3 regions of the Bradyrhizobium sp. CCGB01 genome follow, and region 1 is predicted to be linked to each of the others. Evidence: predicted binding sites of a transcription regulator. Region 1 holds the regulator's gene; each other region holds the start of a gene.
The links. Region 1 encodes HrcA, which represses chaperone genes, less so after heat shock. Its sites were predicted from a motif close to GTTAGCACTCNCNNNNNGNGAGTGCTAAC; they were not measured.
Positions count from the first base shown of each region.

Region 1 (7,760 bases):
GCGTTCGACTTCCAGGGTTTCGTAATAGCAGCGCTTGGTGGACATGGCGGGCTCGGTCTATCCAATCGCGATTCAAGTCGGGGCGAAACAACGTCGCCACGCGACGATATAAGCAGCCTTCTGCCCTGCGGCAGAGGGCAGCGAAGCGGCGTTGAGCATAACCATAGGGAATTGATCGATCGTAACGGGCGCCTTGCCCGTCGAGCCCGACACGAAGACCTCCCCCTTGAAGGGGGAGGCTGACTGAGCGTGTGGGGTCCAAGCCGTCCGCATCATCACCCTCTTGGGGTTCAGGCGGACTTCTTGTTGTTCTTGTCGTCGTCGACTTCGGTGAACTCCGCGTCGACGACGTCGTCCTTGGCCGCGTCCTTCTTGGCGTCGGCTTCGGCCTGCTGCTTGTACATGGCCTCGCCGAGCTTCATCGAAGCCTGCGCCAGCGTCTGGGTCTTGGCCTTGATCGCCTCGGCATCGTCGCCCTTCAGCGCTTCCTTGAGGTCGCTGACGGCATCCTCGATGGCGCGGCGCTCGGTCTCGGCGACCTTCGAACCGTGCTCGGCCAGGGCCTTCTCGGTGGAGTGCACCAAGCCATCCGCCTCGTTCTTGGCAGTGACGGCCTCGCGGCGCTTCTTGTCCGCCTCGGCATTGGCCTCGGCGTCCTTGACCATCTTCTCGATGTCGGCTTCCGACAGGCCGCCGGAGGCCTGGATGCGGATCTGCTGCTCCTTGGCCGTGGCCTTGTCCTTGGCCGAGACGTTGACGATGCCGTTGGCGTCGATGTCGAAGGTCACCTCGATCTGCGGCATGCCACGCGGGGCCGGCGGAATGCCCATCAGGTCGAACTGGCCGAGCATCTTGTTGTCGGCCGCCATCTCACGCTCGCCCTGGAAGACGCGGATGGTGACCGCGTTCTGGTTGTCCTCGGCGGTCGAGAACACCTGGCTCTTCTTGGTCGGGATCGTGGTGTTGCGGTCGATGATGCGGGTGAACACGCCGCCCAGCGTCTCGATGCCCAGCGACAGCGGGGTCACGTCGAGCAGCAGCACGTCCTTGACGTCGCCCTGGAGCACGCCGGCCTGGATCGCGGCACCGATCGCCACGACTTCGTCCGGGTTGACGCCCTTGTGCGGCTCCTTGCCGAACAGCTGCTTCACGACTTCCTGGACCTTCGGCATGCGCGACATGCCGCCGACCAGAACGACTTCGCCGATCTCACCGGCGGTGACGCCGGCGTCCTTCAACGCCTTGCGGCAGGGCTCGACGGTCTTCTGGACGAGGTCGTCGACCAGCGCCTCGAACTTGGCGCGGGTGAGCTTCATCGTCAGATGCTTCGGGCCGGTCTGGTCCGCGGTGATGAAGGGCAGGTTGATTTCGGTCTGCGTCGTCGACGACAGCTCGATCTTGGCCTTTTCAGCGGCTTCCTTCAGGCGCTGCAACGCGAGCTTGTCGTTGCGCAGGTTGATGCCCTGCTCCTTCTGGAACTCGTCGGCCAGATAACCCACGAGGCGCATGTCGAAGTCTTCGCCGCCGAGGAAGGTGTCGCCGTTGGTCGACTTCACCTCGAACACGCCGTCGCCGATTTCGAGAATGGAGATATCGAACGTGCCGCCGCCGAGATCGTACACGGCGATCGTGCCGGTCTTGGTCTTGTCCAGACCATAGGCGAGCGCGGCCGCGGTCGGCTCGTTGATGATGCGCAGCACTTCAAGGCCCGCGATCTTGCCGGCATCCTTGGTCGCCTGGCGCTGGGCGTCGTTGAAGTAGGCGGGAACGGTGATGACGGCCTGGTCGACCTTCTGGCCGAGATGGGCTTCCGCGGTCTCCTTCATCTTCTGCAAGATGAACGCAGACACCTGCGAGGGCGAGTAGGTCTGGCCGTCGGCCTCGACCCAGGCGTCGCCGTTGGAAGCCTTCACGATCTTGTACGGAACGAGCTTCTTGTCCTTCTCGACCATCGGGTCGTCGTAGCGGCGGCCGATGAGGCGCTTCACTGCGAAGAAGGTGCGCTCGGGATTGGTGACGGCCTGGCGCTTGGCCGGCTGGCCGACGAGGCGCTCACCGTCGTCCGTCACGGCGACGATCGAAGGCGTCGTGCGCATGCCTTCGGAATTCTCGATGACTTTGGCGTTCTTGCCATCCATCACGGCGACGCACGAATTCGTGGTGCCGAGGTCGATCCCAATGACCTTTCCCATGGTCCTGATATCCTTGTTTTTGCGGCAGGTTGGTTGGGCCCAGAAGGCACCCGATCCAAACCCCCTAAGATCAAACATCCGCGATATTGCGATGATTGGGGGTCATATAGGAGGGGGGGAGGGGGCTGCAAGGACCGAACGCAAGTTTCGGCCGTGAAAACATTGGGTTTTGGAAGATCATATCCGGGCTCAACCGCCCTTGCGGGTGAGGAATTATTAACAGGTTCGGTTGTCGCCGGCCCCGCCACGGCGGTCCGTCCCGCCCTGTTGCCGGAAGGCCAAACCCGCTAAAAGGCGGGCGGCCGGATAACCGCCTTTGGGGCGGCTTCGCGCGACAAAGCGGCCCGATGGCCGACCATCGAACGGCCTCAATGTGAACCAATCAGAGTGCCCATGAAGCTGATCCGCCCCCTCGCCGCGCTCGCCCTCCTCGCCGCAACAGCGCTTCCGGCGCTTGCCGCCGACGCCGTTTTCCCGCCCGGCTTGCGCCTCGGCATGGTGCCGCTGGTCGGGCTGAGCACGGCCAAGACCTTTCCGGGCTTCGAGAGCGAGGACGGCAGCGTCAAGGTGCTGATCACCGAGCTGCCGCCGGCGGCCTATGGCGAGGTCGTGAGCGCCTTCAATTCCAATCCCGCCGGCACCGCCGGCGTCAAGCAGGACAAGATCGAGACCCCCGCGGGTCTGGCCTATTACACCACGGAAAGCGGCAAGGCCGGCGATACCCCGGTGAAGCGCTATTCGATGATCGTGCCGGGCGCCGGCTTCTCCGGCTATGTCGCCGTGCAGATCCCGGAGAACGCGACCAGGATCTACACCGACGAGGCGGTGCGGCAGATGTTTGCCAGCGCCACCACCCGCAAGCAGGTCTCGGCCGAAGAGCAGATCGGGCTGATGCCGTTCAAGATCACCGATCTCGCCGACTTCAAGGACATCCGCACGCTGGCGCCGGGCGCCAGCATCATCCTGGCCGACGGCAACGAGAGCTCGGGCTATGAATCGAAGCCGTTCATGATCCTCGGCCTGATCGGCGCCACCCCGCAGCAGGCCGACGACCGCGCCCGCTTCGCCCAGGAGGCCGCGCTGCAGATCCCCGGCGTGCGCGAGTCCCGCGTCACCATGTCCGAGCCGATCCGCATCAACGGCCAGCAGGGTTTCGAGACCCGGATCGACGGCGTCAGCGGCAAGGACAAGACCCCGGTGACCGTGGTGCAGTGGATCCGCTTCTCGAGCGGCGGCACCTCCTTGCGCATCATCGCCAGCGCCCCGCGCGACCAGTGGTCGGCCGCCTTCACCCGCTTCCGCGCCGTGCGCGACGGCATCCAGCCGAAGGGGTAGGCGGCACACTCGGTGTCGTCCCGGCGAAGCTGGGACGACCAAGAGAGCCCAAGCACTCACCAGACCTGGCTGCATTTTCGGGCTTCTGTTCGCTCGCGCGCGGAACTAGGCTTCGTCTCCATTGGCTCACAAGGGGAGGCGAACGATGCTGGATCGGCGACAGATTTTGACGGCGCTTGGGACGACGGCGCTCGCAACCCTCGCTCCAACCGCGCTCTTTGCAGCCGCATCGATCAAGCCGGACGATGCATCCGCGCTGCTTGTGATCGACGTGCAAAACTGCTTCCTGCCCGGCGGCAGCCTCGCCGTGAAGGAAGGCGAGCAGGTGGTGCCCGTCATCAACAAGATCTCGAAAGCGTTCGCGAACGTGGTGATGACGCAGGACTGGCACACGCCGGGCCACGTCTCGTTCGCTTCGGTGCATTCCGGCAAGAAGCCGTTCGAGACCGTCGATCTGCCTTACGGCAAGCAGGTGCTGTGGCCCGACCATTGCGTGCAGGGCACCGACGGCGCCGCGCTGTCGAAGGACCTTGCGATCCCGCATGCCGAGCTCATCATCCGCAAGGGCTTTCACAAGGACGTCGACAGCTATTCGGCCTTCCTCGAAGCCGACGGCAAGACTTCGACGGGCCTCGCCGGTTACCTGAAGGGCCGCAAGATCAAGCGCGTCTTCGTTGTGGGATTGGCGACGGATTTCTGCGTCGCCTGGACCGCGCTCGACGCGCGCAAGGCGGGCTTCGAGGTCTATGTGGTGGAGGACGCCTGCCGCGGCATCGACACGCAGGGCTCACTGGCGAAGGCCTGGGCCGATATGGCCAAGGCCGGCGTGAAGCGGATTCAGTCGGGTGACATCGCGGTGAGCGCGTAGGACACACGCATCCGCCAGCCCCTCATGGTGAGGAGGCGCGTCAGCGCCGTCTCGAAGGATGAAGGCCGAGCTGAGAGAGCCGGGCCCTCATCCTTCGAGACGCGCGCGAGCGCGCTCCTCAGGATGAGGATCAGTTCGACTCGTTGCTGTTGGCGGCGGCGGCCGCCTTTGCGCCACCCTTGGCGACACCGACCAGCGCCGGGCGCAGCACGCGCTCGCCGATGGTGTAGCCGGCCTGCATGACCTGCACGACGGTGCCCGCAGGCACCGACGCATCCGGCACCTCGTACATCGCCTGCTGGAAGTTCGGGTCGAACTTCTGGCCCTGCGGATCGAACTTCTTCACGCCGTGCTTTTCCAGCGCGTTGAGCAGCGAGCGCTCGGTGAGCTCGACGCCCTCGATCAGCGAGGTCAGGCCGGGATCGGCCGCGGCACGGGCTTCGGCCGGAACAGCATCGAGCGCGCGCTGGAGATTGTCGGCGATGTCGAGCACGTCGCGGGCAAAGCCGGTGACGCCGTAGAGCTTGGAGTCGGCGACCTCCTTGGCGGTGCGCTTGCGCAGATTCTCCATTTCGGCCAGCGTCCGCAGCATGCGGTCGCGCGCCTCGGCGGCTTCCTTCTGCAACAGCTCGACCGAGCCCGGCTCGGGATCGTCGGGCATGATGTAGGGCTTTGACACCACGGGCTCCCCGGTCGGCGGGGTCGTGTCGTCGGGCTGCCGGTCTCGATCGGTCATCGGCTCTCTTCTCAAACTCATCTCAAGGGATTGTTGGCCCGGATATCGTGCCTAAGCTTGCGAAAATCAAGCGCCCGTGATCGGAGGAAACGCCGGTCACCCCCCCAAAAGGCGGCTGACGATGCGGGCGGCGTAGTCCACGGTCGGGATCACGCGGGCATAATTCAGCCGGGTCGGCCCGATCACGCCCAAAACGCCGACGATATGGCCGGCGGCATCCCGATAGGGTGAGATGATCGTGGAGGAGCCGGACAGCGAAAACAGTTTGTTCTCGCTGCCGATGAAGATCCGCACGCCCTCGGCGGTCTCGGCGCGTCCCAGAAGGTCGATGACGCCGCGCTTGGTCTCGAGATCGTCGAACAGCAGGCGAACCCGTTCCAGATCCTCCAGCGCGTGCAGATCCTCGAGCAGATTGGCGTGGCCACGAACGATGAGCTGGCGGTCTTCGTTCTCGCCGCCGGACCAGCTCGCAATACCGGCCGAAATCACTTTCTGCGTCAGCTGGTCGAGCTCGGCACGGGCTTCGCCGAGCGCGGTTTCGAGCTCGAGCCGCGCCTCGGCCAGCGTGCGGCCGCGGATCCGCGCATTGAGGAAATTACCGGCTTCGGTGAGCGCCGAGGAGGGAACCCCGGGCGGCAGCGCCAGCACGCGGTTTTCGACCTGGCCGTCCTCGCCGACCAGGATCACCAGCGCCTTTTCCGGTTCCAGGCGGACGAATTCGATGTGCTTCAGCCGCGCATTGGATTTCGGCGTCAGCACGACCGCTGCTGCGCGGGTGAGCCCCGACAGCCGCGTCAACGCCTGATCCAGCGCCGCCTCGACCGATTGCGCGTGGCCGACGGTGGCAAGCTGGCTCTGGATCGACTGCCGCTCGGCCTCGTTGAGGTCGCCGACCTGCATCAGGGCATCGACGAAGAAGCGCAGGCCGAGTTCCGTCGGCAGCCGGCCTGCGGAGGTGTGCGGGGCATAGATCAGGCCGAGCTGTTCCAGATCGGCCATCACATTGCGGACCGAGGCCGGCGACAACGGCATGGCGATCAGGCGCGCGATATTGCGCGAGCCGACCGGCTCGCCGGTCGCGAGATAGCTTTCGACAATTTGACGAAAGATGTCGCGGGAACGCTCGTTGAGCTGGGCGAGGCCTGCGCGCGGCGCGATCAGATGGATCGGATCGTGATGGGCCACAGACGGTAACTCCTGTCAGACGCTCATAATTTGTCCATCCCGGGCCGTTCTGACAAGCGTGGCGTTTGCGGGGTGGAAAACCGGGGGTGAAAAAGCCTTGTCCTCCCGACTCACCCCACCTACAAGCACCGCGAACAGCCCTTTTCCGAGAGTTTTGGAGGATTTCCCATGCGGCCAAGCCGCCGTGCGCCCGACGAATTGCGCCCCGTGACGCTGGAGCGCGGCGTGGTCAAATATGCGGAAGGCTCCTGCCTCGTGAAATTCGGCGACACCCATGTGCTGGTCACCGCCACGCTGGAAGACCGCCTGCCGCCGTGGCTGAAGGGCCAGGGCCGCGGCTGGGTCACCGCCGAGTACGGCATGCTGCCGCGCGCGACCTCAGAACGCACCCGCCGCGAGGCCTCCGCCGGCAAGCAAAGCGGCCGCACCGTCGAGATCCAGCGCCTGATCGGCCGCTCGCTTCGCACCATCGTCGATCTCGAAGCGCTCGGTGAGCGCCAGATCACGGTCGATTGCGACGTGCTCCAGGCCGACGGCGGCACGCGTACGGCCTCGATCACCGGCGCCTGGGTCGCGCTCGCCGATTGCATCAACTGGATGAAGGCGCGCAACATGATCAAGGCCAACGTGATGCGCGACAACGTCGCCGCGATCTCCTGCGGCATCTACAACGGCACGCCCGTGCTCGACCTCGACTATGCCGAGGATTCGGAAGCCCAGACCGACGCCAATTTCGTCATGACGGGCGATGGCCGCATCATCGAGGTGCAGGGCACCGCGGAACGCGAGCCGTTCACGCAGGACGAGTTCCTGGCGCTGATGGCGCTGGCGCGCAAGGGCGTCGCGCGTCTCGTGGACTTGCAGAAACTGGCTGTCGCGTAGTCAATAGACCCATGCACCGCCGAATCACCGGAAAGCTCGTCATCGCGACCCACAATCCCGGCAAGCTCGCCGAGATGAAGGAGCTGCTCGCGCCCTACGGCATCGAGGCGGTGTCGGCCGGTGAGCTCGGCCTCCCCGAGCCCGAAGAGACCGGCAACGACTTCCGCAGCAACGCCGCGATCAAGGCGATCGCGGCGGCGCAGGCGACCAGGCTCCCGTCTTTCGCCGATGATTCCGGCATCGTGGTCGACGCGCTCGACGGCGCGCCCGGCATCTACAGCGCGCGCTGGGCCGGTCCGAACAAGGATTTTGCCGCGGCGATGGCGCAGATCGAGCGCCTGTTGCAGGAGCGCGGCGCGACCGCGCCGGAGAAGCGCACCGCGCATTTCGTCTCCGCGCTCTGTGTCGCCTGGCCCGACGATCATCTCGAGGAGGTCGAGGCGCACGTCGACGGCACCTTGGTCTGGCCGCCGCGCGGTACCGCCGGCTTCGGTTATGATCCGATGTTCCTGCCCGACGGTCACAACCGCACCTTCGGCGAGATGACCAGCATCGAGAAGCA
Region 1 covers NZ_JANADK010000001.1:397,904-405,663, reverse strand. Annotated here, with positions in the region: gene dnaJ (molecular chaperone DnaJ) at 1-45, opposite strand, end outside; gene dnaK (molecular chaperone DnaK) at 291-2,192, opposite strand; gene NLM25_RS01855 (hypothetical protein) at 2,586-3,527, shown strand; gene pncA (bifunctional nicotinamidase/pyrazinamidase) at 3,673-4,395, shown strand; gene grpE (nucleotide exchange factor GrpE) at 4,526-5,131, opposite strand; gene hrcA (heat-inducible transcriptional repressor HrcA) at 5,228-6,316, opposite strand; gene rph (ribonuclease PH) at 6,485-7,198, shown strand; gene rdgB (RdgB/HAM1 family non-canonical purine NTP pyrophosphatase) at 7,210-7,760, shown strand, end outside.

Region 2 (7,760 bases), 1.5 Mb from region 1:
AGACCCAGCCCTGAGGATCGATCATTATGTTCAATGGTATACGATAGCGGCGTAAGGCGCCCACGCTTACCGCCAGGACAACGAGCAGAGAGCCTCTCTCAAGCACCCGGATGAAATTCTCTACGTCGCGCGATCGGATGGAAGAGCCGGTAAGTCCATATCGGGTTATACTCCGTCGATCGAGAGCAGGGCGATGCTGATATAAAGCAGGGGATAGTCACCGTTGCAGACGTCAATCTTGAACAAGTATTTCGATGCCCGCCTGCCTTGGTACACCATCTATCCAACTGTACCCCAGTTCTCCGCCGCGGTCGGTCCCGAAGCTTGTGAGCAATGGCTGAAGAGAATGCCGGCCGACGAGCCAGTCTCGGTCTATATCCACGTTCCGTTCTGCCGATCGATTTGTTGGTATTGTGGTTTTCCGACGACGATGACTCAGCGGGATGCGCCGATCCTCAACTATTTGGCGGTGCTGCGCGAGGAGATCCGTTTGGTCGCAGAGCAAGTGCCGCAAGGGTTGCCAGTGAGCGACATACATTTTGGCGGCGGATCGCCGACCCTCATCAGGCCAATGGAGTTTTTGGACTTGATGAAACTCTTGCGGTTGCGCTTCGCATTCAGGAAATCGGCTAGCTTCGCCATCGAGATCGACCCGCGCACGTCTACGGTCGAGATGGCCGAGGTTTTCGGGGCGGCCGGTGTGAACCGCGCGAGCCTCGGCGTGCAGAGCTTCGATCCCATCGTTCAAAAAGATAAACCGGGTCCAGAACCCGGCGCAAACGGCTACGGCCGTTGAAAATCTGCGCCAACATGGAATATGCCGCATCAACTTCGATCTCATCTACAATCTTCCAAGGCAGACAGTGCAGTCATGCGTACGGACCGCAGCAATCGCGGTAGGCATGTGCCCCGACCGGCTCGCGGTTTTCAGCTATGCGCACATTCCGTCATTTAGGAAGAATCAGCTCCTCATCAACGAGACGGCGCTGCCAGATAGCGGTGCCCGCGCCGAACAGGCAGCCGCGGTAGCCGGTACCCTGGTCGCCGCCGGCTACGGCCCAATCGGACTTGACCATTTTGCCTTGCCTGAAGACGAGCTCGCTCTGGAGCAGAAAGCCGGTCGCCTGCGGCGCAATTCTTTGGGGTACTCGGCAGACACCTGTAGAACCTGATCGGCTTCGGAGCTTCGGCCATTGGTCGTCTTTGCGAGGGTTACGTCCAAAACGAAGTTGCAACCGGTTCCTACAGCCGGCACATCAGAGAGGGTCTACTGGCGACATCAAAGGGCTGCCGTCTCACCCACAAAGATCGCGTCCGAGGAGCAATCATCGAGCGGCTGATGTGCGATCTGGAGGCCGACGTTCCGGCCATCTATGCCGTGCACGGATTTGATCCGATTCCTTTTCTTAGTTCAGCTGAACGCTTGGCGAGGCTCGCCGAAGGTGGGATTGTGGACATCGAAAATGGATTTATCCGCGTGAGGCAGGAGCACCGCCTTTTGATTCGGGCTGTCGCCGCCGCATTCGACGCTTATCCGTACCGCTCACTCTGTTAGCACATCCTAGCGAGCGGAGCATAGCGAGCGCAAAGCCGTACGCGGCCTGGCGTGCAGCGACGTGACCATTCGACGGGACAAGGCATTGATTGCGCATCGGCAAACGCGAGCCCTACCGCAAGTTTACCTGGCGGTGAACTACAAGGAGGATCCCGGACTGCTAAAGCCGCGACTCTGTGACCTACGCCGAACGGATATGAACGCGCTTCGAAGCCGAATTCTCGGGCGGATGCGCATCGCTCAGAGTCTCTCTTTGACCCGCGGGCCGGCTATCAGCCATAATGGGACACGTGTTGCGCCGACGCTATCCGGCAGTCGCTTGGGTTAGGCGGATATTTACCCGCATCATCGATATTCGAGATTTATCACCCCGAGCTGGTCGGAGAGGCAAGCATGATGCTCCCGTCTTGGCTTACTATGCATGCTCGGTTGATGACGCCAATGTTACGAACTCGACAAACCGTCGCGGCTCATTGCGCGGGCATCTGCCGTGCATGCGTGCTTCACTTTTCCAAGCAAGCGAAACCATACTTAGGCCTGGCACGCCGATTGCTGGGATGAAGCAAAGAGGCGCCGCCTGCAAGCCGGTGGTAGCGGCCGTCCCAGGAGTCCAGGAGATCGATAGGCTCGATCTTCCGCATTCTCGCATCAAGCACTTTGCTCCGGCCAGCTATGCACAAGCCGGACAAGACATCATTCTGGAAGGAATTTTGTCTGCGAGGCTCTTCAAGAGCCAAAAATCTCGGGATAGTGCTTTCTACGTCGAGATCGGCGCCAATCACCCCGTCTCTAGCTCGAGTATATATCTTATGTACCAAAGAGGCGCGCTAGGTGTTCTGGTTGAACCCAATCCTGAATTGGCGACGCTGATCCGAACGGCGCGCCCCAGAGAACCGTCTGTTGTCTTGCCCGCTCCGCAGGCGTTTGCCACGCTCTTCATCGGAAATGCCCATGAGCCTCCTCAGTGAATGAAGCACATATTGAAAATTTCGGCGACTTCGACGGCTTAGGAAGTATACAGACCGTATCGAGGTGAACACTGTCGGCATCAACGAGTTGTTGATCCCTTATGCCGACAAGATCGACTTCTTGGCGATCGATTGCGAAGGACTGGATCACGATCTCATCAAAGCCATCGACTAAGAGCGGATCAGACCTGCCCTCATTCAAATGGTACCCAAGCGCTGCCATCGGAGCTAGAATAAGGACGCCCAATAGTGCTATCAACTCGGTCATCAATTTCGCGGAAAAGTTCTCGTAGTTGACGGGTAAGTCTCTCTCAAGAGCATTCGCTCCACTTGAGAATGATTGCAGCATCTGTGTTGCCGACTAGTCTGAATGCTGATTTTTTGCTGAAAGGCCCTTGCTCCCCTAAGAAGCTGTCTTATTTCAGCAGCGCCTGCACTAAGACTCGCAGGCATCGACTGCTAACAACGTTGATTTCCCATCGTGCAAATGCAAGGAGTACCGTATGCAATTTCGTCCGCTTCACGACCGCGTCGTGGTCAAGCGCATTGAGGCAGAAGAGAAGACCGCTGGCGGCATCATCATTCCCGACACTGCCAAGGAAAAGCCCTCCCAGGGCGAAGTCGTCGCCGTTGGCCCCGGTGGCCGCGACGAGAGCGGCAAGCTGATCCCCATTGATGTTCAGGTCGGTGATCGCGTGCTGTTCGGCAAGTGGTCGGGCACCGAGGTCAAGATCGACGGCCAAGAGCTGTTAATCATGAAGGAAAGCGACATCATGGGTGTTCTCACCGACCTGTCGGCCAAGAAGAAGGCCGCTTAATCCAATCGCTCGTACCGCTCACCTTGAGGAGCGCCTGCCGGGCGGCTCGCCAAGAGTGAGATGAGACCAAGACAACTCAGGGGACTAAATATGTCAGCCAAAGAAGTGAAATTCGGCGTTGACGCCCGCGACCGCATGCTGCGCGGGGTCGACATTCTCGCCAATGCCGTGAACGTCACGCTCGGCCCGAAGGGCCGTAACGTCGTGCTCGACAAGTCGTTCGGCGCGCCTCGCATCACCAAGGACGGCGTCACTGTTGCCAAGGAGATCGAGCTCGACGACAAGTTCGAGAACATGGGCGCGCAGATGGTGCGCGAAGTCGCCTCCAAGTCCGCTGACGCGGCCGGCGATGGCACCACCACCGCGACCGTGCTAGCGGCTGCAATCGTCCGTGAAGGCGTAAAGGCGGTGGCCGCCGGCATGAACCCGATGGACCTCAAGCGCGGTATCGACCTCGCGGTCGAGGCCGTCGTTGCGGACCTCCAGAAGAACTCCAAGAAGGTCACCTCGAACGAGGAGATCGCCCAGGTCGGCACCATCTCGGCCAATGGCGACGCCGAGATCGGCAAGTTCCTCTCCGACGCCATGAAGAAGGTCGGCAATGAGGGTGTCATCACCGTCGAGGAAGCCAAGTCGCTCGAGACCGAACTCGACGTCGTCGAGGGCATGCAGTTCGACCGGGGCTACATCTCGCCCTACTTCGTCACCAACGCCGACAAGATGCGCGTTGAGATGGACGATGCCTACATCCTCATCAACGAGAAGAAGCTCTCCTCGCTGAACGAGCTGCTGCCGCTGCTCGAGGCCGTGGTGCAGACCGGCAAGCCGCTGATCATCGTCGCCGAGGACGTCGAAGGCGAAGCCCTCGCAACCCTGGTCGTGAACCGTCTGCGCGGCGGCCTGAAGGTTGCGGCGGTCAAGGCTCCGGGCTTCGGCGATCGCCGCAAGGCCATGCTGCAGGACATCGCGACCCTGACCGGCGGCCAGGCGATCTCGGAAGATCTCGGCATCAAGCTCGAGAACGTGACCCTCAACATGCTCGGTCGCGCCAAGAAGGTGATGATCGACAAGGAGAACACCACGATCGTCAACGGCGCCGGCAAGAAGGCCGACATCGAGGCGCGCGTGGCCCAGATCAAGGCGCAGATCGAGGAGACCACCTCGGACTACGACCGTGAGAAGCTCCAGGAGCGTCTTGCCAAGCTCGCGGGCGGCGTCGCGGTGATCCGCGTCGGCGGCGCGACCGAAGTCGAGGTGAAGGAGCGCAAGGATCGCGTTGATGACGCGATGCATGCGACCCGCGCGGCGGTCGAAGAAGGCATCCTCCCGGGCGGCGGCGTCGCCCTACTCCGTGCCTCCGAGCAGCTCAAGAACCTTCGCACCAAGAACGACGACCAGAAGACCGGCGTCGAGATCGTGCGCAAGGCGCTGTCCTGGCCCGCTCGCCAGATCGCGATCAACGCCGGTGAAGATGGTTCTGTGATCGTCGGCAAGATCCTCGAGAAGGATCAGTACGCCTACGGCTTCGATTCGCAGACGGGCGACTACGGCAACCTCGTCACAAAGGGCATCATCGACCCGACTAAGGTCGTACGCGCCGCAATCCAGAATGCCTCCTCCGTGGCGGCGCTTTTGATCACCACCGAGGCCATGGTCGCCGAGCTGCCCAAGAAGGGCGGCGCCGGTCCGGCGATGCCCCCGGGCGGCGGCATGGGCGGCATGGATTTCTAAGTCCACTTGCTCCAACGACTACGAACCCGGCAGCGATGCCGGGTTTTTTGCTTTCAGCTCGCTTTTCCGCTCGTTTCCGGGGCGCGCGAAACGCGATTCTGAAATGACAGTTTTGAGAAATCCCTCATCTCAACTTCCGCAAATCGTTCCATGCGCGGGTCGCCGTCTTGGGTCGTTGACCAGGAGATGCGCCTGATGCGGTCGATGATCACGCGAATCGTCGCCGGTTAATATATCACGCCAATGTCCGACTGTCCGGCGAGTCGTTTCCGTTTTCTCTCCGGGCAAGGGCCTCGCCGGCAGGCACGGTAAAGACGAGCGTGTTCTCATAATAGCGTCGATACAGCTATAGGTTCCACAACTGACGCCGTTCGGCTCTTGCGTCGGGATCGAGGCCCCAGGCGCTGAGGGAAATCCTTCAACCGCTCGCGCCCGCCGGGCCGTCGTTGATGACGAGCTCGCCCATTCCGATGCTGGCGCCGGACGTCGTTGTCGCCTTCGCCAAAAGTCGATCGAGCGCCAACGCAAGATGTTTGCGGAATTTACGTCGAGCCTCGAAGTCTGTGCGACGAACGATCGATCGCGGTGAACTCTTGTGCTTGCCGAGCTCGCTGTCGGAGACTCTTTACGAGATACCAATCCTAGCGTTGATGTTATGCTATTAGCACTTCGCCAGCGCGGCCTGGCAGGCTTCGCCGATGCAAATCCGGTGAGCTCAGGCGGCTCGCCTGTTGATGCCTAGCTTTGAGCCAGCGCAATTACGCCGGCTCGATGTTGCGGGAGCGATCGGACATTGCGGTAGAGAGGACGTTACCAAGAGCGCTCTGCTTGTCGCGGCGGCGTTGTACCGAGGAGGGAATGCGCATGGCTTCGCGGTACTTCGCGACCGTGCGGCGGGCAATATCAATGCCCGAAGCGCGTAAGCGCTCCACGATGGTGTCGTCCGACAGGATCGCGGACGGTGCTTCCGAATCGATCAGCTGCTTGATGTGGTGACGGACGGCTTCGGCGGAATGCGCCTCGCCGCCGTCGGCCGAGGCGATCGAGGCGGTGAAGAAATATTTCAATTCGAATGTGCCGCGATTTGTCGCCATGTACTTGTTGGCGGTGACCCGCGACACCGTGGATTCATGCATCTGGATGGCGTCGGCGACGGCCTTCAGATTCAGCGGCCGCAGATGCGCAACGCCATGGGTGAAGAAGCCGTCCTGCTGGCGCACGATTTCCGTTGCAACCTTCAGGATGGTCCGGGCGCGCTGATCGAGCGCGCGCACGAGCCAGGTCGCGTTCTGGAGCGCGTCGGTGAAATAGGACTTGTCGCCGTCCTTGCCGATCTTCTTCGACAGCTCGGAGTAATAGGTCTGGTTGACCAGCACGCGCGGCAAGGTGTCGCTGTTGAGCTCGACATGCCAGCCGCCATCGGGACCCGGGCGGACATAGACATCCGGCACCATGGTCTGGAGCCGCGCCGAGCCGAACTTCATGCCGGGCTTGGGATTGAGCCGGCGGATCTCGCCGATCATGTCGGCGATGTCCTCGTCGTCGACGCCGCAGAGCTTGCGCAAGGACGCGATGTCGCGCTTGGCAAGCAGATCGAGATGCTCGACGAGGGCCTGCATCGCGGGGTCGTAACGGTCGAGCTCGCGGAGCTGGATCGCCAGGCATTCGCTCAAATTGCGCGCGCAGACGCCGGGCGGATCGAATTTTTGCAGCACGGCAAGGACGTTCTCGACATCCCCCGCCGAGGCGCCGAGGCGCTCGGCGGCCTGACCGAGATCCGGCGGCAGATAGCCGGCCTCGTCGACGAGATCGATCAGGTACTGGCCGATCATCCGCTGCGCAGGCGAAGTGAAGGCGACCGACAGCTGTTCGGCGAGATGGTCGGACAGCGTGGTCTCCGCGGCGACGAAGGCCTCGAGATTGTAGTCCTCGTCGGAGGAGGCGCCGCCGCCCCATTCGGTATAGGTGGTCGGCGTCGCATCCTGGGCGTTGCGCGCGGCCGCCTCGGCCGGCTCCTCGGAGAAGACGTTGTGTGCGATCTCAGCACGGCTGCCGAGATCGGGATTCGGCCATGCCTCTAGGCCGAGCTCAAACGCTTCGACGGCCCCGCCTAAGGAGTCATGGTCTTGGCTTGCGCGTTCTCCACGGTCGCTGAACAGGCTGGTCTCGTCCGAAACATCACTAGTTGAGAGCTCATTATGGCCAGCAGGTTCGAGTAGCGGATTGCGCTCGAGTTCCTCCTCCACGAACGTCGCGACATCGAGATTGGACAATTGCAGCAGCTTGATCGCCTGCATCAACTGCGGCGTTATCACCAGCGACTGCCGAAACTCAAATTTCTGCGTCAGATTCATAACGCAATCCTTTCTAAACCGGTCCAATTCTTGCCTACCATAGAACAGGCATGCATGACTTCACGAATGGGAGAACAACTTCGGTACGGAGGCATGGCCCTCAAATAACCGTCATCAATCTCCGGACAGCCTGGCTCGCTCGCGGCGTCCTTGCTGCAGCGGGGGGGCGTGCCGTGCGGAGACATCAACCGGGACCACCGACAATCGTGAGGAAGGACTCGCAGTCGCAAGCGGCGGCGCAACGCTGTGCGCATCCGGACTTTGATCCCGGTGGGTTCAGGCAAACAGGGGCTAGTCGCTGTCATTCGTTCAGGACCAATCGGCAGCTGGCGTT
Region 2 covers NZ_JANADK010000001.1:1,905,373-1,913,132, reverse strand. Annotated here, with positions in the region: partial or broken gene hemN (oxygen-independent coproporphyrinogen III oxidase) at 224-1,555, shown strand; gene NLM25_RS08600 (hypothetical protein) at 2,050-2,523, shown strand; partial or broken gene NLM25_RS44375 (hypothetical protein) at 2,576-2,698, shown strand; gene groES (co-chaperone GroES) at 3,027-3,341, shown strand; gene groL (chaperonin GroEL) at 3,432-5,072, shown strand; gene rpoN (RNA polymerase factor sigma-54) at 5,831-7,426, opposite strand.
Region 2: the regulator HrcA is predicted to act here: its motif matches at 2,959-2,987, upstream of groES (co-chaperone GroES).

Region 3 (7,760 bases), 8.0 Mb from region 1:
CCAGAAGATCCCTGAAGACGCCGGCGACTTCCGCCTGCTGTCGCCGCGCGCGGTCGCAGCCCTCAGGCAGCTGCCGGAGCGCAACCGCTTCTTCAAGGGCCTCGCGAGCTGGATCGGCTTCCGCCAGATCCGCGTCGACTACGAGCCCGCGCCGCGCACCCACGGCGTGACGACCTTCAGCGCCGCGCGCCTGCTCGGCCTGTCGATCGAAGGGGTGACCTCGTTCTCGGTGGCGCCGCTGCGCTTCGCCAGCCTGCTCGGCGTGATCCTCGCCGGCGGCGCCTTCCTGTTCGGCCTCTCGATCCTCTGGGAGGTCTGGACCACCGGCAAGCAGGTGCCCGGCTATCCCTCGCTCGTGATCGGCCTGATGACCATCGGCGGCGTGCAGCTCATCATGATCGGCATCGTCGGCGAATATATCGGCAAGATCCTGTCCGAGCTGAAGGCGCGCCCGATCTACTTCGTCGCCGAGCACAGCGAGAAGCATTTCGAGACTGACAAGGCCCAGGCCGCTTCAAGCCAGGACGCCTCGAAGAGGACGGCCGCCGAATGAGCGCGGCCGCGGGCCTGCGGCGGATCTGGCTCTGCGCCGACGATTACGGCATCAGCCCGGGCGTCAACCGTGCCATCCGCGACCTGATCGAGCGCGGCCGCCTCAATGCCACCTCGGTGATGATGGTGGGACCCGCGATCGAGCGCAGCGAGATCGAGGCGCTCCAGACGGCGGCGAAAGCGAGCCCGCGCTGCGCCATCGGCTTGCACGTGACATTGTCGGCGCCGTTCCGGCCGCTCACCATGCATTTCCGACCGCTCGACGGCGACATGTTCATGCCGTTCCCAAAACTGCTGCGCGCGGGCCTTGCACGCCGACTCGACCGCGAATTCTTTCGCAACGAGGTCAAGGCGCAGCTGGCGGCGTTCGCGGAAGCGTTCGGGCGCGTGCCTGACTTCGTCGACGGCCACCAGCATGTGCAGCTCTATCCGCAGGTGCGCGACGGCTTTGTCGACGCGGTCGCCGAAGTCGCGCCAAAAGCCTGGGTGCGCCAGGGCGGCCGCGACCTGCCGCTCCTGCAGCGGCTGGCCTCACCAAAAGCGATGGTGCTCGATATCCTCAGCGCACAGTTCCGCCGCCGCGCCGGCACGGCCGGCCTCAGCTTCAACCCCGGCTTCGCCGGCGCCTATGATTTTACGCGCGAGGCCGATTTCGGCGCGTTGATGCGGCAATTCCTGGACGGCCTTCCCGATGGCGGCCTCGTGATGTGCCACCCCGGCTTCGTCGACGACATCCTGTCCGGCCTCGATCCGATGACGGACGTCCGCGAACGCGAGCACGCGTATCTGGCGGGAGATGCGTTTGCGCGCCTGCTGACGGACAGCGGCGTCACGCTGGGGTGAAACCGGCGGAAAGCCGGCCCGGGAGGCAGCTTGTCGCATACCGAAATTTAATCCGGCCGCCACTGTTGGGGCCACAATGGAACCCTACATCCCGCTTGCGCTTGTTTTCGCGCGAGGGAGACTGACCATGACGCCGCAGGAACGCCAGCTCGTTGACGAGCTTTTCGACCGGCTTTCGAAACTGGAAAATGCACCGCGCGATCCCGACGCGATTGCCGCGATCTCCGATGGCCTGCGCAAGGCCCCCGGCGCAGTCTACGCGCTGGTGCAGACCACGCTGCTGCAGGACGAAGCGCTGAAGCGCGCCCATAACCGCATCCAGGAGCTGGAAGCGGCGCAAGCCCCCGAGCAGGCGCAGTCCGGCGGCTTCCTCGACACCATGCGCGATTCGCTGTTCGGCGGAGGCCCGTCGCGCGGCTCGGTTCCGAACGTGCCGCCGCGCGATGCGCGGCCGGTCTGGAACACCGGTCAGGCGATGCAGCAGACGCAACCGGGCTACCCGCCTTACGGACAAGCTTACGGCCAAGGTCAGGGCCAGGCTCCGGGCTATGGCGCCCCGCCGGTCGGCGGTGGCGGCGGCTCGTTCCTCGGCACGGCGGCGGCGGCCGCAGCCGGCGTCGTCGGCGGCTCGCTGCTGCTCTCCAGCATTCGCGGCATGATGGGCGGATCGCACCAGCAGGCCTTTGGCGACACCAGTTCCCTGGGCGGCGACCGCAACCCTTGGGGCGGTAGCGATCAGTCCGGCGGCTCGCTCGCGCGCGATGCCGGCCTCAACGACATCGGCTCGAACCGCGACCGCGGCGACGGCTCGCGCCAGGGCTTCGCCGACCAGGCGTCGAACGATCGGGACAACAACGACCAGAACTACGACGACAACAACGACGACGGCCATATGGACATGGCCGACGACAGCGATTTCGACGACGGAGACGACGGCGGCAGCGATTACGCGTGAGGCTGCCCGATAACGCCGCAAGCAAAAACGGCCGCCCCGAGGGCGGCCGTTTTCATTTTGAAACTCCGGGCGCTCACATCACCACGACCTTGGTGCCGACATTGACGCGGCCGTAGAGGTCGATGACGTCCTCGTTGCGCATGCGGATGCAGCCGGAGGAGACGTTGGTGCCGATGGTCCAGGGCTCGTTGGAGCCGTGGATGCGGTAGAGCGTCGAGCCCAGATACATCGCGCGCGCGCCGAGCGGATTTTCCGGGCCGCCTTCCATGTGCCGGGGCAGATCGGGCCGGCGCGCGATCATTTCCGCCGGCGGCGTCCAGTCCGGCCATTCGCGCTTGGCCGTGATCGACTTCACGCCGGACCAGGTGAAGCCGGGACGGCCGACGCCGATGCCGTAGCGCATCGCACGTCCGTTGCCCTCGACGAGATAGAGAAACTTGTTCGGCGTATCGACCACGATGGTCCCGGCACTTTCCTTGCCGCTATAGTCAACAGACTGTTTCTCGAACCTCGGATCGAATGGACGCTGACGCGGGTCGACCGCTTCCTGCTGAAGCGCGCCTTGCTGATATCCGCCTTGCATCTGCGGCTCGCCCATCGGCGGCAGGCGGCGCGGGTCGTAATAGCCCGGCTGCTGCTGATAGACCGGCTGCTGCGGCGCGTAGGCCGGACCGCGACCGGGGCCGTCGCCGAACAGGAACTCGATGAAGCCGCCGCCCATGTTCGCGTTGGAGGCGACGCGCACCGGCGCCGTCGGCACCTGCGGCTGGTAAAGCACCGCTGGCGGATCGTTCGGCACGCTATTGTCGAAGGCGCTGGCGCTGCTCGCGCCGGCAATGAAGGTGCAAGCGCTGCCGAGCAGCGCGACAGACATTTTCTTGAACATCGACGTACTCTGTACTGTTTCGTCTAGATCACATGCGTCGTGGCGCATTGATGGCTGATCGGCGACCGCGACGTGGTCAATAAAGAGCAAAAGCCGTTTTGTTTGGTAAACGGAAGCAGCGTTTGGATTCACCACGTCGTCAGCAACGGGGCAATTTGGCGATCAGCGTTTATTTTCGATGAACGCCTCGCACCCATGGTTAATCGCTCGTTTTCACGCCGTCGCGCGCGACCGCAGAACAGTTCCGGCTGTGAACTTCGTGTTAAATCGCTTCTGCCTACAAAGACGCGTGAATGAGGTGGGGGGAGTATCCTGATGGCTGTTCACCGCAAGCGTTTTCGTGTCGAGGATATCGCCGGTGGCGAGATGCCGATTCTTGATTTAACTGAAGAGGCAGGCCCGATGCATAGCGAGATCATGGCGGAGCTGCGTGCGATCCGCGCACAGATGGCGAAGGGCACTGTGCCCTTGTCCGGCAGCGCAGCCATGGCGGCGATCGACGCCTCCACCGCCCACGAGCTCTCCGAAGCTCGCACCATGCTCGACACCTACCGGGCGCAGATCGAGCAGTGCGAGAAGCTGAAGGTCGAGCTCGACCTCATCCACGACGCCATCGATCGCACCAAGCGCGAGATCGCGACGCTGCACGGCAAGAGCTTCGACGGCGGCGAGATGGCCAAGGTCAATGGCGAGCTCGGCGCGGTCGTCGGCGGCACCGAGCAGGCGACCCAGCAGATCCTCGAAGCCGCCGAGTCGATCGACCAGGCGGCCAGCGCGATGTCCAAGGTGCAATCGGCCGACCAGCAGAAGCGGCTGGCCGACGACATCCAGGAACGCGTCATCTCGATCTTCGAAGCCTGCAACTTCCAGGACCTGACTGGCCAGCGCATCAGCAAGGTCATGACCACGATGAAGTTCATCGAGCAGCACATCAATGCGATGATGGAGATCTGGGGCGGCGTCGACGCGATCAAGGCCCATGTGCCCGCGCCGGCCGACACCCGCAGCGAGGACGAGAAGCTGCTCAACGGCCCCAAGCTCGCCGGCGACGTCGGCCACGCCTCGCAGGACGACATCGACGCGCTGTTCGACTGAGCGAACGCGGAATAGGGAAAAACAAAACGCCGGCGTAAGCCGGCGTTTTTTGTTGTCTTGCTGAATGTGTCTCACGTCATTCCGGGGCGGTCCACAGGACCGAACCCGGAATCTCGAGGTTCCGGGTTCACGCTTCGCGTGCCCCGGAACGACAGAAGGACATCACGCCCTCGGCGCGCAGCGGACGTAGACCATGTTGCCGTAGCGGGTGGCGGCGTCCTTGTCGATGAAGCGGGTGATCAGGACGCGGCCGTCGAAGGAGACGATCTCGCGGTCCTGCTCGCCGGGGGTGGGACCCGCCGGCCCGATATAGTTCTTGCCGCTGGGCGAGCCCTTCAGCCGCAGCTCCTGCGGCGTCGCCTGGTCGGCGAGATGCATGATCACGCCGCCGGAGGAACCGGCGGTGATCACGTAGGGGTTCTTGCATTGCGCCCTTGCCGCGGCTTCCGTGCGGGCGCGGTCGGCCGGGTTCTGGAACGAGGCGAGGCCCCAGCGGCCGACGATCTCGTCGGCGCGGATGGTCGCCGGCATTTCCGGACCGGTGCCGGGCTCGGCCTCGGGCGGCGGCGAAGACGACGAGAAGGACGGCAGGCTCATCCCGCCGCCGCAGGCGCCAAGCAGCAGCGCCAGGCAGGAGGCGGCCGCCAGATTGGCAACCGTGCGTGCGTGAGCTGAACTGATCATGACATTCCCCCGAGCAAACCGTCCCCCAAACGAGACCCCGACCGTATCCCTCCTGCAGCCAAGCGCAAAACCGCTGTCGGAGCAATGACGTCCTTTATACGCCAGCGCGACCAATAAGTTTCTGTAGACACAATCCTATATCCGCCTCACCAATCGCTTAACCACCATTGCTTGACAGGATCGCGGCCAAGCCATATTTCCGGGCGCACTATTAGCACTCGGAAAGCCCGATTGCTAAGCGCGCCGTTCGATCCTCGGCAAGAGGGTGGACGAAGCGCCGCCCCACCCACTTCCACTACCTCCGAAGCGAGCCTCCAAAGGGAAACGTCATGGCTAAATCCAAATTTCGTCCGCTGCATGACCGTGTCGTGGTCAAACGTATCGACGCCGAGGAAAAGACCAAGGGCGGCATCATCATTCCGGACACCGCCAAGGAAAAGCCGTCCCAGGGCGAGGTCGTCGCCGTCGGCCCCGGCGGCCGTGACGAGGCCGGCAAGCTGATCCCGATCGACCTCAAGATCGGCGACCGCGTGCTGTTCGGCAAGTGGTCGGGCACCGAGGTCAAGATCGACAACGAAGACCTCCTGATCATGAAGGAGTCGGACATCATGGGCGTAATGGCCTAAGGCCATCCGCCTGAACAGCCGCTGAATGTCATGCCCGGATCGCGCGATCCGGGCATTCCATCATTCCGCCGGGTTCGATTGCGCACCCCCGACATGATGCGACAGACGAGCGGCAGACACATCACGAAACACGAGGGATTGAAGAAATGGCTGCCAAAGACGTCAAGTTTTCCGGAGACGCGCGCGATCGCATGCTGCGCGGTGTCGACATTCTCGCCAACGCCGTCAAGGTGACGCTCGGTCCGAAGGGCCGCAACGTCGTCATCGAGAAGAGCTTCGGCGCGCCCCGCATCACCAAGGACGGCGTCACCGTCGCCAAGGAGATCGAGCTCGAGGACAAGTTCGAGAACATGGGCGCCCAGATGCTGCGTGAGGTCGCCTCCAAGACCAACGACCTCGCCGGCGACGGCACCACCACCGCGACCGTGCTGGCCCAGGCCATCGTGCGCGAAGGCGCCAAGGCGGTTGCCGCCGGCATGAACCCGATGGACCTCAAGCGCGGCATCGACAGCGCGGTTGCGGCCGTCATCAAGGACATCGAGAAGCGCGCCAAGCCGGTCGCCGCCTCCTCCGAGGTCGCCCAGGTCGGCACCATCTCGGCCAACGGCGATGCCGCCATCGGCAAGATGATCGCCCAGGCGATGCAGAAGGTCGGCAACGAGGGCGTCATCACCGTCGAGGAGAACAAGTCGCTCGACACCGAGGTCGACATCGTCGAGGGCATGAAGTTCGACCGCGGCTATCTGTCGCCCTACTTCGTCACCAACGCCGAGAAGATGACCGCCGAGCTCGAGGACGCCTACATCCTCCTGCACGAGAAGAAGCTGTCCGGCCTGCAGGCCATGCTGCCGGTGCTGGAAGCCGTGGTGCAGTCGGGCAAGCCGCTCGTCATCGTCGCCGAGGACGTCGAGGGCGAGGCGCTGGCCACCCTGGTCGTCAACCGCCTCCGTGGCGGCCTGAAGGTCGCGGCCGTCAAGGCGCCGGGCTTCGGCGACCGCCGCAAGGCCATGCTGGAGGACCTCGCGATCCTCACCGGCGGCCAGCTCATCTCCGAAGACCTCGGCATGAAGCTCGAGAACGTCACGGTGAAGATGCTCGGTCGCGCCGGCAAGGTCGTGATCGACAAGGAGAACACCACGATCGTCAAGGGCGCCGGCAAGAAGCCGGAGATCGAGGCCCGCGTCGGCCAGATCAAGGCCCAGATCGAGGAGACCACCTCGGACTACGATCGTGAGAAGCTCCAGGAGCGTCTCGCCAAGCTCGCGGGCGGCGTCGCGGTGATCCGCGTCGGCGGCGCGACCGAGATCGAGGTCAAGGAGAAGAAGGACCGCGTCGAGGACGCGCTCAACGCCACCCGCGCCGCGGTGCAGGAAGGCATCGTCCCCGGCGGCGGCGTCGCGCTGCTGCGCGCCAAGAAGGCGGTGGGCCGTCTCACCAACGCCAATGCCGACGTCCAGGCCGGCATCAACATCGTGCTGAAGGCGCTGGAAGCCCCGATCCGCCAGATCTCCGAAAACGCGGGCGTGGAAGGCTCGATCGTCGTCGGCAAGATTCTGGAGAACAAGTCCGAGACCTTCGGCTTCGACGCCCAGAACGAGGACTATGTCGACATGGTCGAGAAGGGCATCATCGATCCCGCCAAGGTGGTGCGCACCGCGCTCCAGGACGCCTCCTCCGTCGCCGGCCTGCTGGTGACCACGGAGGCCATGGTCGCCGAATTGCCGAAGAAGGAAGCTCCGCCCGCCATGCCGGCCGGCGGCGGCATGGGCGGCTTCTAAGCCTGCCGTTCCGTTACAGTGTTGCGAAGGCCGCCTCCGGGCGGCCTTCTTTTTTGCCGACCCTGCCCCTCCGCTTTCCGATTCAACCGGCGGCCAAAACCCACTACGGTGGCGCGCCGATTCTGTTTCCGCGAGGATTTCGTCGATGCGCGCGCTTCTGGTTTGCCCGACAGTTGCTTTGGCCGCCCTGCTTGCAGTTTCGCCGCATTCCGCATCGGCCCAGATGAAGCTGTCGCCGAAGGCCACCACCCCGGGCGGAACCGAGATCCGCTATTTCACCTCGATCGACGGGCTGATGGACGGCAATGCCGACGTGATCCTGAAGGAGACGCGGCAGGGCA
Region 3 covers NZ_JANADK010000001.1:8,446,459-8,454,218, forward strand. Annotated here, with positions in the region: gene NLM25_RS39785 (glycosyltransferase family 2 protein) at 1-553, shown strand, start outside; gene NLM25_RS39790 (ChbG/HpnK family deacetylase) at 550-1,395, shown strand; gene NLM25_RS39795 (DUF2076 domain-containing protein) at 1,523-2,350, shown strand; gene NLM25_RS39800 (L,D-transpeptidase) at 2,424-3,236, opposite strand; gene NLM25_RS39805 (protein phosphatase CheZ) at 3,552-4,331, shown strand; gene NLM25_RS39810 (hypothetical protein) at 4,494-5,015, opposite strand; gene groES (co-chaperone GroES) at 5,345-5,641, shown strand; gene groL (chaperonin GroEL) at 5,788-7,419, shown strand; gene NLM25_RS39825 (hypothetical protein) at 7,565-7,760, shown strand, end outside.
Region 3: the regulator HrcA is predicted to act here: its motif matches at 5,226-5,254, upstream of groES (co-chaperone GroES).